One region of the Maricaulis sp. W15 genome, then DNA from elsewhere that is predicted to be linked to it. Evidence: predicted binding sites of a transcription regulator. Region 1 holds the regulator's gene; the other holds the start of a gene.
What was found. The regulator HrcA, encoded in region 1, represses chaperone genes, less so after heat shock. The targets are predictions, from matches to a motif close to GTTAGCANTCNNNNNNNNNGANTGCTAAC.

Region 1 (9,812 bases):
CGACCCGCAGCCCGTAGGCATCGAGCAGTCGCCGGGTGACGCGGGTGTCTTCGGCAAGGACGCGGTCGGCTTGTCCGAGCACGTCGAGCGCCCGCAAGGTGATGTCGCGCAAATTGCCGATTGGCGTCGAAACCAGGTAAAGCCCCGGCCCGAGCGCTTGCCCCCTGCCGCCACGGCGGATAGCTTCGCCAAGAATTTCCCGGGATGTTTCGGTCATGCTTTCAGTCTTCAATTCGCGTATCGCCCTGCCGACGGACACATTGGCACAAAGCCGCGGCCTGCGCTGCCTCGCTGTCATCGCGATGGTCGGCACACTCGCCGCCTGTGGCACAACGCAGACCGCGCCGCCGGCGCCGATCTACACGCCGCCGGAACCGGTAATCGATGAACCGGTCGAAATCGAGCCCGATCCGGTCGAGGAGCCGGTCGCCACCGGCCTCATCCCGCCACACATGGCGGACCGCGAAATCGCCCGCGTCGCCCTGCTATTGCCTTTCTCGGCTGACAATTCCGGCGCCCGCTCGGAAGCGCTTCGCCTGTTGAATGCGGCCGAGCTGGCCCTGTTCGAGCGCGGCAGCGGCAATCTCCTGCTGATCCCCAAGGACACACAAGGCACACCGCAGGGCGCCCGGTCTGCGGCCCAGGCCGCTGTCGAGGACGGCGCCGACATCATTATCGGGCCGCTGTTCGGACCGGCTGTTTCCGCTGCCGGCCAGGTGGCTCGCCAGGCCGGCATCCCGGTCATCGCCTTCACGACGGACGCCACGGTTGCCGGCAATGGCGTTTATCTGATGAGCTTTCCGCCGGAGATTGAAGTCGCCCGCATTGTCGAATACGCCACCCGTCAGGGCGTCGAGCGCTTCGCCTATCTCGGGCCGCAGAGCCGCTACGGCATGGCTGTGCACGCCGCGCTGCAGGACAATGCCGCGCTGACCGGCGGCTATGTCGCCGCGGAGAGTTTTTATACCGGCGATGTTGAAGCCATGGCACGCGCCTCGGCGCGCCTTGCGGAAGGCGTGTTCGAACCGCTGACCCCGGAAGAGGCCGACGAGCTGCGGCGCGAAGCCTGGGTGCCCGACCCCGAGGCGGCCTTCCAGGCGGTGATCCTGCCGGAGGGCGGGACGCGCCTTCGCGCGCTGGGACCGCTGTTGATCTCGCAATCGGTCGACCCACTTGTCGTGCGCTTCCTCGGCACCGGGCTTTGGAATGACCCCGACCTGCTGCGGGAGCCGGCCCTGCACGGCGGCTGGTTCGCCGGTCCGGACCTGGACGCCCGCACCAATTTCGAGACGGCCTATCGGGCAGCCTATGGCAATGATCCCTCGCGGATCGCCAGCCTTGCCTATGACGCGATGAGCCTGGCCGCCCATCTCGACGGCGGTGAGCGCGGTTTCACCCGGGAAGCCATTGAGGAAGAGCAGGGTTTTCTCGGCGCCGATGGCCTGTTCCGTTTCGTCGGGACCGGACTGATCGAACGCGGACTGGCGATTTATGAAATGCGCTCCCGCGGACTTCGGGAAATCGAACCGGCGCCGCTGACCTTCGAACCCATCGAGGCGTTCTAGTCCCGGCCGCTCAGGGCAATATTTCGCGGGTAACCCGGTCGGCCAGCAGACGGCCCGCCGGTGTGAGGCGTATACGCACCCCGTCACGGGCCAGGAATCCCTCGTCGATCATCCGGTCGATGCCGGCCGCCTCTGGCTGGCATCCGGTGGCGGCGGCGAGATGGTCGAGATCCAGACCGTCGGTGATCCGGAGCCCGAGAAAGGCCCGCTCAATCATGTCCTCGGGCGGAGAAAGCTGTTCGCGGCCAGCGTCCGGCACGCCGGAGCCGCGCGTCGCAACACCGGCAATATAGTCAGACGGACGCCGGGCAGCCGTGGTGGCGATCCGGCCACCGTCCGCCGTACTGCGCCCGAGCCGGCCATGCGCGCCGGGTCCGACACCGATCCAATCCCCACCTTCCCAATAGATCCGGTTATGGGTCGAACGATCCGCGTCGCTGCGGGCATGGTTGGAGACTTCATAGGCGGGAAAGCCTGCCGCCGCGCACATCTCGCCGGTGAGCTCGTAGAGATCGGCGGCGCTGTCCCCGTCCACGGCTAGCGTCTCGCCCCGCTCGGTCCGCTTGCCGAAGGCCGTGCCCGGCTCGATGGTCAGCTGGTAGGCCGAGATGTGACCGGCGCCAGTGGCCAGCGCCTCTCCGAGTTCGGTCCGCCAGTCAGACAGGGTCTGACCGGCATGGGCATAGATCATGTCGACCGAGACCCGATCGAAGGAAGACAGGGCCATGTCGATGGCCTGACGCGCACCGGAGCCGTCATGATCACGGCCGAGACCGGCAAGGACCGCATCATCGAAACTCTGGACCCCCAGCGACAGGCGGCCCACGCCGGCCTGTGCAATGCCGGCGAAACGGGCCTGGTCATTGGGATTGGCCTCAAGACCGATTTCCGCGCCCGTCGACAACCCCCAGAGCCGGTCCGCCGCCTCTATCACCCGGGCAATCCAGTCAGGCTTCATCAGTGAAGGCGTTCCTCCGCCGAAATGCAGGCTGGCCAACGCCCGCGGCCCGGTGCGCTCGCGCCAGTCCGCCATGTCGTCCAGAATTGCCGCGAGCAGCGCCTCGTCATCGCCCTTGGGCCGATAGACATTGAAATCGCAATAGGGACAGATCCGCGCGCAATAGGGCCAGTGCAGGTAAAGCCCGAGCGCCTGGCCGAGATCGGTCATCGCTGGAAACCCTGCGCGACCATCGCGTCCAGCGCACGGGCGCGATGGCTGAGCTGGCGCTTCTCGTCAGCGCTCATCTCGCCGAATGTGCGGTCATGACCGGCGGGCTGGAAGACAGGATCATAGCCGAAACCTTCCGGACCACGCGGCGGCCAGACGATCTCGCCTTCGACCTCGCCCTCAAAGAAGACAATGTCCTCGCCAGGTCGAGCCAGGGCAATCGTGCAGACAAAGCGCGCAGTGCGGTCAGCGCTGCCAGACGCCGAAAGCGCGTCCTCGACCCGCTGCATGGCGCGACTGAAATCGCGCGGCTCGCCGGCCCAGCGGGCTGAATGGATGCCGGGATCACCCCCGAGCGCATCGACAGACAGTCCGGAATCATCGGCCAGGCAAGGCAGGCCCGTCGCCTCACAGGCCGCCCGCGCCTTCAGCGCCGCGTTACCGCGAAATGTCGTCTCGGTTTCTTCCGGTTCAGGAAGGGCGAGGTCGCGGGCGCTCTTCAGGGTCACTCCGAAGGGGGCCAGAATCCGCTCCATCTCCTTGATTTTACCGGCGTTATGGCTCGCCAGCACCCAGGTTTCCCGGTTCATTTTGCCGCTCCCGCGCCATCTCATTTATCGCCTTTCGAAAAATTCATATCGAAAAACGATATTTTTCGCTTGCGCCCGCCGAACTTTGTGTTTATCGATAAACAACAAGGACGGGACACGTCGTCCGAACAACATGAATGACAACGGTAATTGGTCAGATACAAGACAAAGGAAACAGTGAAATGGTCAGGTCCAACAATTCAGGCATGCAGATGATCGGCTCCATCGCCATCAACCTCATGCTGCTCGTCGCTGTCGGCGCCGGCGCGTTCTACGCCATTGCCCCGGTCGCGGCATGATGGAAAAAGTCGCGTGAGGTCCGGTCAAACGGATTAAGGTCACCGGACCTCGCGTGCGACGCCTAGCAGGGAAGGGGCGGCTATGAAGGCACTGGGAAGCGGATCACTCGCATCCGTTTTGAAGGTGGTACTGGACGTGGTCTGGTACCTGGCCTGGGCCCTATTGGGTTTTGCAGCCCTCGTCCTGATTGCAACCGGCGCCACCCTGCTGATGGACTGGCTTGGTTATTCGCCGAGCTTCGTCACACAGTTTTTTGAGACCATCCGCAATCACGGCTGGGTCTACCCGATCTTCGTCGCCGAGATCGTCGCCTTCCTGGTCGTGATCGACCGGCTGCGCCGCATCTTCTCGACCCTGATCGCCGGCGACCCCTTCGTACCGGAAAATGCCGGCCATTTGCGGGTAATCGCGATTGCCATCGCCGCCTACCAGGTCCTGCGTCATGTCACCCAGGGTGCGGTCGCCATGATCCTGACCCTTCTGGATACCGATAATCCGGTGGTCGGCGGGCTCGAACTGGCAGGCGTGGACGGAATTGATCTGGGGGCCTGGTTCGCCGTGGTGGCGCTTCTGGTCCTGGCGGAAGTCTTCCGCGAAGGCGCGCGGATGCGCCAAGAACAAAAATTGACGATTTAGGGGAGACGCACACCATGCCCATTCGCGTCACTCTTGATCGCATGCTCCTCGAGCGCCGCATGTCGCTGACCGAACTCTGCGACCGTGTCGGCATCACCATGGCCAACCTGTCCATCCTCAAGACAGGCAAAGCCAAGGCCGTCCGCTTCTCGACCCTGGAAGCGCTCTGCCGCGAACTGGGTTGCCAGCCCGGCGACCTGCTGAGTTTTGATGATGAGGACGATGACGCCGACGCAGCCGAATAGGCGCGAACGTCACCCAAAGACCGCCGACCCAAGGGTCGACGGGACAGACGGCGGGGGTGGGCCTGCACGGTAGCCCCTTCCCAAAGAGGCCGTGCGGGCCGTTTCCAGCCCCCCAGCGCGCCCCCGCCGTCTGTTCTTTAATTCAACCGGCTTCCGCCTTCAGTGCAAGTACTAAGCCTTCAGTGCGGCCAGTTGCGCCGCGCACAGGTCGGTGACGCCGGCCTTGGCGAGGGCGAACAGCAGGTCGAAATCTGTCTCCGGGATCGGCTTGTCTTCCGCGGTGGCCTGGATCTCGACAATCCCGCCCTTGTCGGTCAGCACGAAATTGGCGTCGGCCTCGGCGCGGCGGTCCTCCTCGTATTCAAGGTCGAGCCGGGTTTCGCCGTCGATGACACCGCAGGAGATGGCCGCGAGCTGGCCGTGAACCGGGTCCTCGGTCAGCAAGCCTTCCTCGATCAGATAGCCGGTCGCCTGTTTCAGCGCCACCCAGGCACCGGTGATGGCCGCCGTCCGGGTGCCGCCATCAGCTTGCAGGACATCGCAATCGATGGTGATCTGGCGCTCGCCGAGGGCTTTGAGATCCACAACGGCGCGCAGGGAGCGACCGATCAGACGCTGGATTTCCTGGGTGCGGCCGGACTGCTTACCGGCAGACGCTTCACGGCGCGAACGCGTATGCGTCGCCCGCGGCAACATGCCGTATTCCGCCGTCACCCAACCCTTGCCGCTACCGCGCATCCACGGCGGGACGCTTTCTTCAATGCTGGCGGTGCACAGGACATGCGTGCCGCCGAAACGGGCCAGACAGGAGCCTTCGGCATAGAGCGAGGCGCCGGCCTCGAGGCTGATTTCGCGCATGGCGTCGCGGGCGCGTCCATTGGGTCTCATGCTCGTCTCCGGTGTCGGTGCTGTCATGCCCCGCTCCTAGCGGCGTTGTCGGTGGGCTTCAAGCGCCAAGCACGCGCAAAGCGGATTGAACCCGGGCGCAGGCACGACTAATTGAAGACTCATGTCCCAGACCGCACCGCAATCGGCCCTGGCCGCGCTGGATGACCGCATGCGCACGATCTTTCGCGAGATCGTGGAAGCCTATCTGCGCTCCGGCGACCCGGTCGGCTCGCGCACCCTGTCGCAGACCGGCAATCTCTCCCTGTCGCCGGCCTCGATCCGCAACACGATGGCCGACCTCGCCGATCTCGGCCTGTTGAGCGCGCCGCATTCCAGCGCCGGTCGCATGCCGACCCATGCCGGCCTGCGCCTTTTCGTTGATGGCCTACTGCAGGTTGGCGAATTGTCGGCAGATGAGCGCAAGGCTATCGAAGGGCAGGTTTCAGTATCCGGGCGCTCGACACAGGATTTGCTGACTGAGGCAACCTCCCTCCTTGGCGGGCTTGCTGGCGGCGCCGGTTTGGTGATCACCTCGAAGCGCGAAGCGCCGATGCGGCATGTGGAATTCGTACCCTTGTCCGCTGTGGAAATGCTGGCGGTTCTGGTGTTTGAGGATGGCAGCGTCGAGAACCGGCTGATGCGAACACCGGACGGCATCCCGCCGGCCGCGCTGATCGAGGCCGGCAATTACCTGTCCACTCGCCTCAAGGGACGCACGCTGAGCGATGCCCGCAAGGCCATTGAGCTCGAAATTGCCGAACGTCGTTCCGCTCTTGACGGCGCCGCGGAAAGCCTTGTGACGCTGGGGCTGGCCGACTGGAGCGGTGGCCAGGGCCGCGAACGCTCGCTGATCGTGCGCGGCCAAGCTCGCCTTCTGGAAAGCCTCGAGGCCGCCAGCGACCTGGAACGCATCCGCCTCCTGTTTGACGACATCGAGCGCAAGGAAGAGCTGATCACCTTGCTGGACAAGGCCCGCGACGCCCAGGGCGTGCGCCTGTTCATCGGCGCCGAAAACCCGCTTTTCAGTCTGTCGGGTTCCAGTGTGATCGTGGCGCCCTATATGAATGCCGAACAGGAAATCATCGGGGCGCTGGGTGTAATTGGCCCCACCCGTTTGAACTATGCCCGTGTTATCCCCCTCGTCGACTACACCGCCCGTGTGGTCGGACAGATACTGGACAGCGCGCGATCGCGAGAGTGAAGACAGATGAGCGACACAGAGAACAAGCCGCACGAAGACCCGCAAGCCCCGCAGGACGAAACCGCACCCGCCGCTGCTGAAGACAGCGCCGAAGCGGCTGTCGACCCGGCAGACCAAACGGCAGACGAAACGACCGAGCTGGACCCGGTCCTCAAGCTGACCGGAGAACTTGATTCCATGCGGGACAAGCTGTTGCGTGCCCTGGCCGAGGCCGAGAACACGCGCCGCCGTGCCGAACGCGATGTCGCCGATGCCCGCAGCTACGCCGTTTCCAGCTTCGCCAAGGACATGCTCGACATTTCCGACAATCTCACGCGCGCCATGAGCGCCGTTGACGAGACCGCCCTCGCCGACGCACCGGACGCTGTGAAAAACCTCGTCGAAGGCGTGGCCATGACCGAAAAGGCCATGGCCACCAAGATGGAGCGTCACGGCGTCAAGAAGGTCGACCCGCAGCCGGGTGACACTTTCGATCCGCACAGGCACCAGGCCGTTGCCCAGATTCCGTCCGAACATGGCGCCGGCAAGATTGCTGCCGTCATGCAGACCGGTTTCGTGATCGCCGACCGCACCCTGCGCGCCGCCATGGTCGCCGTCTCCTCCGGCCCGGTGGCCGGCAATGGTGACGCGTCCGGCGGTACCGGCGGCAATGTCGACGTGAAGGCCTAGCCTCCACGCCGGGCGTCACACCCGCAACATTCGCGCCGCGGACTCTCGCATCACGCTCGATGACGGGTCATGATACGGCGCGAACGAGCGGGAGACACCCATGACAATGCTGCCTGGTTGGGCGATAGATGCCATGAACATCCTGGCCCAGGCGTTCATTCTCGCCGTCGGCCTGGCGGCCCTGATCGCCTTGCTCATGTATGTTACCGACATCACCCAGACGCGCGACGCGATTCGGCGCAATTATCCCGTCGTCGGTCGCTTCCGTTCGCTCTTCACAACGCTGGGCGAATTCTTCCGGCAGTATTTCTTCGCCATGGATCGCGAGGAGCTGCCCTTCAACCGGGCTGAACGGGAGTGGGTGGGCCGTTCATCGGAGGGCAAGGGCGGCACAATTCCATTCGGCTCGACCAAGCCGATGGACAAGCCGGGCAATGCGATCTTCGTCAATTGTCCATTCCCGCTGCTGGACGACCATGCCGCCGATACCCAGCCGATGCGGGTCGGACCGGACGCCCGCATCCCCTATGACGCACCGTCCTTCTTCAATGTTTCCGGCATGAGCTATGGCGCCCTGTCCAAACCGGCGGTGCGGGCGCTGTCACGCGGGGCCGCCAAGGCCGGCATCTGGATGAATACCGGTGAGGGCGGGCTGTCACCGATGCACCTGGAAGGCGGCTGCGACCTCGTCTTCCAGATCGGCACCGCCAAATACGGTGTCCGCGACGAGCTGGGCGGCCTGTCCGACGAGAAGCTGCGCGAAGTTGCCGCCCACGAAACCGTGCGCATGTTCGAACTCAAGCTGTCGCAGGGCGCCAAGCCGGGCAAGGGCGGCATCCTGCCGGCCGAGAAAGTGACCGCCGAAGTCGCAGCGATACGCGGCATTCCCGTTGGTCAGGCCTCGATCTCGCCCAATCGGCACCCCGAGTTCGACGATATCGGAGGTCTGCTCGACATGATCGAGCATATCCGGCAGGTCACCGGCAAGCCAGTCGGTTTCAAGGCGGTGATCGGCGCCTATGGCTGGATTGACGAGCTGTGCGTCGAGATCACCAAGCGCGGACCGGAGAGTGCCCCCGACTTCTTCACCATAGACAGTGGTGATGGCGGCACCGGCGCGGCGCCGATGGCGCTGATGGACAATGTCGGGCTGACGATCCGAGAAAGCCTGCCGATCGTGGTCTCCATCCTCGAACGCTATGGCTTGAAGGACCGTATCCGCGTGGTCGCGTCAGGCAAATTACTGACCCCGGGGGCGGTCGCCTGGGCGCTCGCGGCCGGCGCCGACTTCATCCAGTGCGGCCGCGGCTTTATGTTCTCGCTCGGCTGCATCCAGGCGCTGAAATGCCACAAGAATACCTGCCCGACCGGCGTCACGACCCACAAGAAACACCTGCAGCGCGGTCTCGTGGTCAAGGACAAGGCCGAGCGGGTCGCCGCTTACGCCAACACGGTGCGCCAGCATGTCGAGATGATCGCCCATTCCTGCGGCGTGCCGGAACCGCGCCGACTGGGCCGCAAACATGTCCGCATCGTCCAGGCCAATGGCCGCTCCCTGCCGATGACGGCGCTGAATTACCTGCCTGACGACGAAGCACCCAACCGGGAAATCCCCGGCTAGGCCTGATATCCACGCCATCGGACACAAAAAAGCGCCGGAACCCGCAGGCTCCAGCGCTCTTTTCATTCGGCCACATCCACCGTATCGCCGTTAGCAGGCGCGATACTCACCATTGCGCCAATAGGTGCAGCCATCGCGATTGTTGACGTAGTAATAGCGATTGGCGCGCTCATCGAGATAGAGGCGGGACTGGTTGGGATTGTCCTCGGTCCAGCGACAGCCGCCTTCCGAGCGACAACCGGCATAGGCGCCGGCCGCGCCACCGACCACACCGCCAATGATGGCGCCGGTCTCGGCATCACCCGAGCCGGTATTATTGCCGATCACGGCACCGGCAGCCGCACCCATGGCTGCGCCGGTGGCCGCACCGCGGGTCGTCGCGCCACAGGCTGACAGGCCCACAACGGCAACAGAAACAATGAGCAACGACTTGATCATGACGACGTCTCCCGTATTGGTTCGACTTTCGATACGGGGGTGTAACGCGTGGATGCTTGGATTGTTCCCGACACCCGCCCACGCCTTGTGATTGCCGAACCTTCATTTTCTCGACAACTTCGCTTGAGGTCCGTGCGGACAGTTTCCGGGCACGAACTCGGAGTAGCACCATGATCCTTCGCCTTGCCTCTATCGCCCTCATCACCTGCACCGCTGACCAGGCAAAGCCCACGACAGTCCGGCCGGACTTGCAGCTGCTTGAGCAAATTGCTGTCGCACAGACAATCAATGCCGAAGCGGGCGACATCATCTGGCCGGGCTTCGCCGATGCGCCGGACAGCGTCCTTCTCATTCATGGTGAGCAAGAGTCCCTCTTGTGCCATGACGGTCCGGCGAACGGGTTTGCCCGCCAGACCGACGATGCCGAAACCGGCTGCACCCTGGCGACCCGCGATCGGGTCTTTCCGCCCAACATGCTGGCCAGCTTTCCC
Region 2 (9,812 bases), on a different contig from region 1:
TAATTTGTCACGAACCCAACCTGCTCCGCCTGGACTTTATCGACAAGCTATAGCGCGTGACTGCGCCTGAGGGGCGAGCAGGCTTGCCAGCGGGCGGACCGGTCCGCATGGTCACCACAGGGCAAGTTGGTGACGGACAGGACAATGGATCGACGACGCGTACTGCAATCGGGGCTCGCGGCCACGCTGATGGCGGCGGCTGGGCCGGCGGCCCGCGCAAGCCTGCTGGACGCCGTGGCAGAACGCTCGCTGGCCGAGCGGGTCGGCGAGATGTTGTTGCTGGGATTCATCGGTTCGCATGCTCAAACGGAAGGCGCCGACATCATCGACGCCCATCTGTCCGAAAAGCGGATCGGCGGCGTGCTCTTCCTGCGCCACAATGCCCGCACCCGCGAGGGCGCCGAAGGATCAGCCGCCCGTTTCCGCGCGACCCGGCCGGACGCCTGGATGGCGATCGACCAGGAAGGCGGGCTGGTCCAGCGCCTGTCGCGTGACATGGGCTATACGTGGATCCCCCGCGCCATGCAGGTGGTCGAGGAACGCGGGCTGAGTGGTGCCCGCGAGCTCTATGCGATCGGTGGCCGCGAGCTCAAGGCGGCCGGCTTCAACATGAATCTCGCCCCTGTCGCGGATGTGCATGATGCGGAGAATGCCGTGATCGGTCGTCATGGCCGGGCCTATGGCACGGATGGCGAGACCATCGCCGCCTATGCCGGGGCCTTCATCGATGCGTTTGAAGCGTCAGGCGTGGCCTGTGCGATCAAGCATTTCCCCGGACATGGGCGCTCACGCGGCGATAGTCATGACGGTTTTGTCGACATCTCCGAGAGCTGGAGCGAGGCCGAGCTGGCCCCCTTCCGCGAACTCATCAATGACGGCAAGGCGCACCTCATGATGGGCGGACACCTGACCAATCGCCAGCTCGACCCCAGCGGCGTGCCGGTGACCTTCTCGGCACCCGTGCTTGAGGACTTGCTGCGCGGTCAGCTCGGTTTTGATGGCGTGGTGATGACCGATGATCTCGACATGGGCGCCATCCGCGATAATTACGACCAGCGCGAGGCCGTGATCAACGCCATCGAGGCCGGCAATGACATGATCATGCTGTCCAACTCCGCCGCCCCGGATGCCGAACTCCCGCAACGCATTGTTGACTGGGTGGTGGCGGCCATCTCGGAAGGCCGCCTGACCGAAGAGCGCATCAACCAGTCGGTGGCCCGACTGGCTGTGCTGAAGGCGCGAGTCGGGCTTTAGTCGGCGGGGCCGGTCAGGGCGTCCAGCAGGATCTGTTGCGCCAGCTGACCGGCTAGGTCACCGGGACATATGCGCAAGGCATCTGTCCCGGCTTTGACTTCCGTCGACTTACTCGGCCGGAGCGTCGTCCTGCTCACGCAGATACTCATCCAGGAAGCTCACATAGGCCTCCGACGCCGTGATGCGGTTCTCGCGGCGGCGGAAGCCGTGGCCCTCATCCGGGAAGAGAACATATTCCACCGGCACGCCATTGGCGCGGACAGCCTCGACCAGCTCGTCGCTCTCAACCTGCAGCACGCGCGGGTCATTGGCGCCCTGGATGACCAGCATCGGACGGATCACATTCTCGGCGTGGAAGAGCGGGGAGATGGCGTGGTGACGCTCGCCGTCGGTCGCCGGATCGCCCATCTCGTCATAGAGCGCTTCGCGGAAGCTCTCCCACCAGGGCGGGATCGAGGCCAGGGTGCGCTCCCAATTGGTGACACCGAAAATATTGATGCCGACCTCGAAGGCTTCGGGATGGAAGGTGAGGGCGGCGGCGGTCATGAAGCCGCCATAGGACCCACCGATCACGCCGACCTCGTCTGCCGAGACCCAGTCCTGTGACCGCAGCCAGTCACCGGCGGCGACAATGTCGCGCAGGTCTTCCTCGCCATGACGGCGGTCATCCATGTGGAAGAAGGTCTTCCCATAGCCTGACGAGCCGCGGTTATTGGCGGCATAGACAGCATAGCCGTGATTGACGAGGTGCTGGATGGTAGCGGAATAGCCGATCCGGCTTTGCCCGCCCGGGCCGCCATGCACCCAGACCAGCGCCGGCACCGGATTGTCGGCGCTGGCCTCATGCGGGCGATAGAGAATGCCCGGGATTTCCAGCCCGTCGAAGCTTTCAAAGCGGACGACCTGCGCGTCCACCATCTCGTCTTCCGAGATGGCCGGATTGAGGGCATTGGTCAGTTGGGCATGGTTCTGGCTGGCCAGGTCCACGACATGGAGATTGGACGGCGAGGTCGCCGAATTGATCAGGAAGGCGATGCGGCCCTCGTCGCGGGAGAAACGGACCGAGCCAATATCACCGGCCGGCAGTTCGGGCAGGGTCAGGGTCTCGCCACTCATGGTGTCGAGAATGGTCACCTCGGTGCGGGCATCGGCATTGATGCCGGAGACGCGGTATCGGCCCGTGTCGGAATAGATCACGAACTGGACGTCCCATTCGGCCTCGATCAACGGCGCTGTGGTGCCGTCGGACAGGTCATAGGTCCAGGCCTGGTTGAATTCGCCATGCTCGTCCGTGGCATAGACAAGCTGCGAACTGTCTGGCGTGAAAGTGTAGACGCCATGCGCGATATTGCCTTCGTGGGCCGTGATCACGCTGGGCTCGGTCTCGCCGGAGGCCAGGTCGAGCAGCAGGATGTCGCTGTCGGCCGAGGTGCGGTTGCGCACCAGGGCGACCCAACGCCCGTCCGGGCTGACATCGCCGATCTCCAGCGCATCATCATTCTGGAAGACGAAGCCGCTCTCATAGCTCAGCGTGTCATAGGCATAGATGTCCATGGCGCTCTGGTCGCGCTCATTGGTCATCAGCCACATGTCATTGCCATCCGGCGACCAGCCGAGGAATTGCGCTCGCACTTCTTCGCCGGGGGTGATGTCATTGAGACGGCCATCGAGCTCGCGCACGAAGATGTGGGAGATTTCATTGCCGCCGCTGTCGGCGGTCACCACGGCGCGGTCATCGGTCGGGAACCAGGACAGGGCGAAGGTGGCATTGGTGTCGGATGTCGTCAGCGCCTCGCGCTCACCCGTTTGCGGATCGACGGCATAGGCATTGAACACGCCGGTCTCGTCCGAGGAGATCAGGATCCGGCTGTCATCTGCCGACCAGGCAAAACCGGCTGATGAGGCGAGGCCGAAGCTGGTGGTCTGGTGGAAGGTGGCCGCATCGTAGCGGGCAACGGCCTCAGCGGCCGCAGCGGGCGCCTCGGCGATCTCGGTTTCGGTGCCGGTCCCGGCCGGCTGGCAGGCGGCCAGCAGGCCGGCCAGCGCCAGGCTGGAAGCGGAAATCAGGTATTTCATGGCGAACCCCTCGAAAATTGCTGGCGCGACCATAACGCGGAGAGGGGGCCATGTCGCAAGGCAAATGGAATAAGTCCTTCGCGCGTCTTCCTTCTCCCTTGGGAGAAGGTGCCCCAAAGGGGGCGGATGAGGGGATTGGGTGGTTGGCACCGCGATTTGCCCCTCACCTTGACCCTCTCCCGAGGGAGAGGGAAGCGCGCCGAGAGAACAAAAGAAAAGGGCCGCCCCATCGGGACGGCCCTTTCCTTTGTTCGGTCAGGTGACCGGCATGATTACATCATGCCGCCCCCGCAGACCGGCTTGCCGGTCTGCTCACCTTTCGATGATGGGCGGCTTTATGATGTTTGTTACATCATGCCGCCCATGCCACCCATTCCGCCGCCGCCGTCCGGCTTGCCGGACGGCTCACTTTTGATCGATGGGCGGACTCATGGGGGCATGGCAAAAGAAAAGGCCCGCTCCATCGGAGCGGGCCTCTCTTTTAGTCGGTCAGGTGACCGGCATGATTACATCATGCCGCCCATGCCACCCATTCCGCCCATGCCGCCCATGTCAGGCATGCCGCCACCGGCGCCTTCTTCCTTCGGCGTATCAGCCACGGCAGCTTCCGTGGTGATCAGCAGGGAGGCGACGGAGGCCGCGTCCTGAAGGGCTGTGCGGACAACCTTGGCCGGGTCGATCACACCGAAGGCGAGCATGTCGCCATACTCTTCGGTCTGGGCGTTGAAGCCGAAGGTCGCGGAAGCGTTTTCCATGACCTTGCCGACCACGATCGAGCCTTCGACACCTGAATTGGTGGCGATTTGGCGGATCGGGGACTGCAGGGCGCGGGCCACGATGGCGATACCCTGGGTCTGGTCCGGATTGTCACCCTTCAGGCCGGCCAGCTTGGCGGAGGCCTTCAGCAGGGCAACGCCGCCGCCCGGGACAATGCCTTCTTCAACCGCAGCGCGGGTGGCATTGAGGGCGTCGTCGACGCGGTCCTTCTTCTCTTTCACTTCGATCTCGGTGGCACCGCCGACCTTGATCACCGCGACGCCGCCGGCCAGCTTGGCCAGACGTTCCTGCAGCTTCTCACGGTCGTAATCAGAGGTGGTTTCCTCGGACTGGCGACGGATCTGGCTGACGCGGGCTTCGATCTGGGCCTTGTCGCCAACGCCGTCGACGACCGTGGTGTCGTCCTTGGTGATGGTGACGCGCTTGGCCGAGCCAAGCATGTCGAGGGTGACGGTTTCCAGCTTGATGCCGAGATCTTCAGAGATCACCTGGCCACCGGTCAGGATGGCGAGATCTTCCAGCATCGCCTTGCGGCGATCACCAAAGCCCGGCGCCTTGACAGCGGCGATCTTCAGGCCGCCACGCAGCTTGTTGACCACGAGGGTCGCCAGGGCTTCGCCTTCAACGTCTTCCGCAATGATCAGCAGCGGACGCGAGGACTGAACCACGGCTTCCAGGATCGGCAGCATCGGCTGCAGCGAGGTCAGCTTCTTTTCGAAGAGCAGGATATAGGGCTCTTCCAGCTCGGCCTGCATCTTGTCGGCGTCGGTGATGAAGTAAGGCGACAGGTAGCCGCGGTCGAACTGCATGCCTTCGACGACGTCCAGCTCGGTTTCCAGGGACTTGGCTTCCTCGACGGTGATGACACCCTCTTTGCCGACCTTGTCCATGGCCTTGGCGATCATCTCGCCGATTTCCTTCTCGCCATTGGCGGAGATGGTGCCGACCTGGGCGACTTCAGCGGAGTCCTTCACCGGGGTGGAGCTCGCTTTGATGTCTTCCATGACGATGGCGACGGCCTTGTCGATGCCGCGCTTGAGGTCCATCGGGTTCATGCCGGCAGCAACCGACTTCATGCCTTCACGGACGATGGACTGGGCCAGGACCGTGGCGGTCGTGGTGCCGTCGCCGGCGACATCATTGGTCTTCGAGGCCACTTCGCGCAGCATTTGTGCGCCCATGTTCTCGAACTTGTCCGTCAGTTCGATTTCCTTCGCGACGGAGACGCCGTCCTTGGTGGTGCGCGGTGCGCCGAAGGATTTTTCGATGACCACATTGCGGCCCTTGGGACCGAGTGTGACCTTGACAGCATTGGCGAGGATATCGACGCCGCGCAGCATGCGTTCACGCGCGTCGGAGCCGAAAAGTACGTCTTTGGCAGCCATTGGAATATTTCCGTTCTTCTAGCTTGAGAGGGGTGTTCTGATCAGGTGTGCGGCTTACGCCATCACGCCGAGAATGTCGGACTCTTTCATGATCAGCAGCTCGACACCGTCAACGGTGACTTCGGTGCCGGACCATTTGCCGAACAGGATGCGATCACCGGCCTTGACGTCGAGCGGGCGCACAGTGCCGTCATCCTTGATGGCGCCGCCACCGATGGCGACAACTTCGCCTTCCTGGGGCTTTTCCTTGGCCGTGTCGGGGATGATGATCCCGCCTTTGGACGTGGACTCTTCTTCAACGCGCTTCACCAGCACGCGGTCGTGCAGAGGACGAAAAGTCATCTTGGGTTTTCTCCAAACAGAGGACTGAAGGTTCATCGCGGTCGGTGGGGGTTGTTGGCACTCACCCCAGTCGACTGCTAACAGCGGCGGAGATAGGTTGTCGCCGCTCGTCCGTCAAGGGAGATCCGGTGCAATTTGTGCCGCTTGAGTTCGACGGATCGCCGGTCAGCTTGCGTTCATATCCGGAAAGATAAATCCGCCATTGCCATAGCTGTCATATAAATCGATATGATAGGCATCTAGTTGCGTCACCGAGAGGGATACACGATGAAACTCCGCCCAACCATTCTCCGCACGACCATTCTGACCGTCGCTGCGCTGTCCATGGCAGCCTGCACGACGACCGACCCCTATACCGGCGAGACCCGGGCCAACAATACGGGGCGCGGCATTCTCCTGGGCGCAGCTGCCGGTGCGGCGCTGGGTTATCTCACCAACACCAATGACAGCGAAGAGGGCCGGACCAACGCCCTGATCGGTGCCGGCATCGGCGCGCTCGCCGGTGGGGCCATCGGCAATTACATGGACCGCCAGGAAACGGCCATGCGCGAAGCCCTGTCCGACACCGGCGTTGGTGTCCGCCGCGAGGGCAATGATCTGCGCCTGATCATGCCGGGCGATGTCACCTTCGCGACCAACTCCGCTGACATCCAGGGCCAGTTCTATAGCATCCTCAGTGATGTCTCGACGGTGCTGAACCGTTACCCGGCCACTTATGTCGATGTTGTTGGTCATGCCGACTCGGTTGGCGCCGCGGACTACAACCAGCAGCTCTCCGAGCGTCGGGCCCTGTCGGTCGGCAATTATCTCATCGCCCAAGGCGTGTTGCGGGACCGTTTCTACATCGCCGGCATGGGCGAGCGTTCACCGATCGCCTCGAATGACACGGCGGACGGGCGTCAGCGCAATCGTCGCGTTGAAATCCTGATCCGGCCGCACGCCGCCTCGTAGGCAAACTGATTCTCCACAGGAAACGACCAGCGGCCCGCCTCCAAGGCGGGCCGCTTTAATTTATGCATGTCATTATAGATCAATATGTTAGATGGTGAATGCCCGATCAGGGTTTACCTTCGTTAACCAAACGACAACCCGCGCCAACACAGTTTAACCTTCAAGCACACCTGACGTTTCGCTGATTCGAAGGCCCGACATGCCCCGCGCATCCGACATTTTGATCCTGCTGACCTACATCACCATTGCGGCCGTTGCCGCGATCGGCTTCGAGTTCTTCGGTCTGATGCCGACGCTCAATGCCTGGATGATGGGGGCGATCGTCTTCGTCGTGGCCGGCATGGCCCATTCGGCCGCCGCCCGTGGCCAGGAGCGTCGGGCGCTGGAATCCGAGATCCATGAACTCAAGGCGGCCAATCTGGCGCTTGCCGAGGAATTCGAGGCGGCCCAGTCGCGCATTGACGAGATCGCCGACGAATTGCGCGCGGAATCGGTCGAGCGCGATAATGCCTTGGTTCATGAAGTGAAGGTGCTGGAAGATCTGGTCCGTCGCGTCGGCCCCGCCGACGCGCAAGCGCGGGCCGACATGCCGACGGCTGCCGCATCCTCCTCGCGCACCGACATCGACACGGTTCGCGAGGCACTCGCTGCCAACCGCGTCGATCTTTACCTGCAGCCGGTCGTCACCCTGCCACAGCGCCGCACGGCCTTTTATGAGAGCTATACCCGCCTGCGCGACGCCACCGGCCGCATCCTGGCACCGGGCGCCTTCATGGCCGCCGCCGAAGAGGCCGGCCTGATGACCGAGGTCGACAATCTCCTCTTGTTCCGTTGCGTCCAGATCGTGCGCCGCCTGACCGGCCAGGACCGCAAGGTTGCGATTTTCTGCAATGTCTCGCTCAACTCCCTGGCCGACGAGACCTTCTTCCCGGAATTCCTCGACTTTATCCGCCAGAACAAGGATCTGTCCGGGTCACTGATCTTCGAGATTTCGCAGCAGGCCTTTGAAGAGCGTGACGCCATTGCGGCCCGCAACATGGCCCGCATGGCCGATTTCGGCTTCCGCTTCTCGATTGACCAGATCCACCATGTCGAGCTTGACCTGACCGAGATGGAACGGGCCGGTGTCCGCTTCGCCAAGATTGGCGGCCGTCGCCTGCTCGACGCGATCGATAATTACGAGTCGATTGCCGGCTATGAGGCCGGTGCCATCGCCACCGAAGACATGGCGGGCCTGTTCGGTCGCCACGGGATCGAACTCATTGTCGACAAGATCGAGGATGAGGCGACGGTGGTTGAAGTGCTGGAAATGGACGTCGCCTATGGTCAGGGCCACCTGTTCGGCGAACCTCGCCCGGTTCGTGATGACGTGCTGGAGACTGCCCGTGACAGCGGCAAGGGCACGGGGCGCGACGCCGACAGCAATGTCATCCAGATGACGGCTTGACCAACGCGCCGCATTGACCGCTTGCCTTGCGCCTGCTTCAAGCGCGGCATGTTACCTGAACTCGCCACACTCGGCCCGCTCCGCGACCGCTATGACACGCTCTATTGCGATGTCTGGGGTGTTATCCGTGATGGCAGCGACCTTCTCCCGCCGGCCGTTGATGCATTGATGCGTTTCAGGGCCAGCGGCGGTCGGGTCTGTCTGGTCTCGAACTCGCCGCGACGCAGTTCGTCGCTGGTGCATTTCCTCGCAGATATGGGCCTGCCGGATGCCGCGACCGATGCGGTCGTGACCTCCGGCGATGCGATCCATCGCCAGCTGGTCAAGCGGACGCCAGGCAAGGCCTTCAATATCGGACCGGAGCGGGATGGCAGCCTGTATGCCGGACTCGATCTGGAATTCACTGATATCGAGCAGGCAGACTTCATTTCCTGCACTGGCCCCGACGACTATTTCAACGGTCGTCCGGAGGATTACGACGCGGTGTTGCGACGGGCGCTGGAGCGTGGGCTGGACCTGGTCTGCGCCAATCCGGACATTGTCGTGCAATCGGGGAATCGCCTGGTCTTCTGCGCCGGTGCGATCGCCCGGTATTACCGCGAAATGGGCGGGACCAGCATTGTCGCGGGCAAGCCGCACCGGCCGATCTACCGACTGGCGAAGCGGGCGCTGGAAGCAAAGGGTTTCGAGGTCGACCTGGATCGCGTGCTGGCGATTGGCGACGGTCCGGAGACCGATGTCGAAGGGGCCAGCCGGGCCGGGGTCGATTGCCTCTTCATCGCCGACGGAATTCTCGGCGAAACGCTGAACGGCGGCCGCCTCGATGTCGAGACAGCCGCCGCAGCGCTGAAGGATTATGGTGTGTCGTCCCGCTATGTCGCGGACCGTCTCACCTGGTAGCTGTGTGGCCGGTCAATCGAACAGGGAGTCGATCGAACCCTGGTCGAGATCCGAGGCCGGGGCCGCGTCGGCGAACATCGCGTCGATGTCGTCCTGGCTGGTTTCCGGACCGCCGATGGCAGGACCATTGAGCAATTGCTCACGGTTGCGCTTGTCTTCGGCGGTTTCCTCGACAACCTGGTCGGCATCGCGAACGCCCATGACTTCGGCAAAGCGGGACACGCGGTTTTCCACGTGGCGCAGCGATGTCACGACTTTGGACACCCGTTGGCCGGCGAGATCCTGGAAGCTGCACGCCTCGATGATGGTCATCATGCGGGCTTCGACATTGGCGCGGTAGGCGTCATAGTCGGCTTCATCGTCACAGAGCACGGCTTCCGCCTCGCTCATGATGGTCTCGGTCGCCCGTTCGGTATCCCCGACGACGGCCTCAAGTTCCTGACCGGCTGACGGGATACGCGACGTCTTGATATCGTTCGGTCGCAGGGCAGCAATCTCGTCGCGAGTGCGTGAGATATAGTCCGCGATATAGTTGAATTCCTGGCAGATCGACTGGTCGAGGGAGCTGAAGAACAGCTTCATCGTATCCGTCAGCTGGTGCGCCAGCTTCAGGACTTCCATGATCTGGGCATCCTGCAGATCACTCGCTTTCAAAGAAGCAAGAGACGTGCGGACTTGCG

Region 2: the regulator HrcA is predicted to act here: its motif matches at 5,888-5,916, upstream of AWH62_RS02540 (co-chaperone GroES).

Annotation. Positions count from the first base shown of each region.
Region 1 covers NZ_LQXG01000016.1:283,743-293,554, reverse strand. The annotation lists gene rsmI (16S rRNA (cytidine(1402)-2'-O)-methyltransferase) at 1-217, opposite strand, end outside; gene AWH62_RS09475 (penicillin-binding protein activator) at 216-1,565, shown strand; gene hemW (radical SAM family heme chaperone HemW) at 1,576-2,733, opposite strand; gene rdgB (RdgB/HAM1 family non-canonical purine NTP pyrophosphatase) at 2,730-3,323, opposite strand; gene AWH62_RS09460 (DUF2975 domain-containing protein) at 3,705-4,259, shown strand; gene AWH62_RS09455 (helix-turn-helix transcriptional regulator) at 4,274-4,504, shown strand; gene rph (ribonuclease PH) at 4,676-5,392, opposite strand; gene hrcA (heat-inducible transcriptional repressor HrcA) at 5,514-6,593, shown strand; gene grpE (nucleotide exchange factor GrpE) at 6,600-7,262, shown strand; gene AWH62_RS09435 (FMN-binding glutamate synthase family protein) at 7,369-8,883, shown strand; gene AWH62_RS09430 (glycine zipper 2TM domain-containing protein) at 8,974-9,321, opposite strand; gene AWH62_RS09425 (hypothetical protein) at 9,492-9,812, shown strand, end outside.
Region 2 covers NZ_LQXG01000001.1:537,169-546,980, forward strand. The annotation lists gene AWH62_RS02525 (glycoside hydrolase family 3 protein) at 145-1,254, shown strand; gene AWH62_RS02530 (S9 family peptidase) at 1,363-3,330, opposite strand; gene groL (chaperonin GroEL) at 3,837-5,492, opposite strand; gene AWH62_RS02540 (co-chaperone GroES) at 5,547-5,834, opposite strand; gene AWH62_RS02545 (OmpA family protein) at 6,102-6,785, shown strand; gene AWH62_RS02550 (EAL domain-containing protein) at 6,985-8,232, shown strand; gene AWH62_RS02555 (TIGR01459 family HAD-type hydrolase) at 8,281-9,132, shown strand; gene AWH62_RS02560 (protein phosphatase CheZ) at 9,145-9,812, opposite strand, start outside.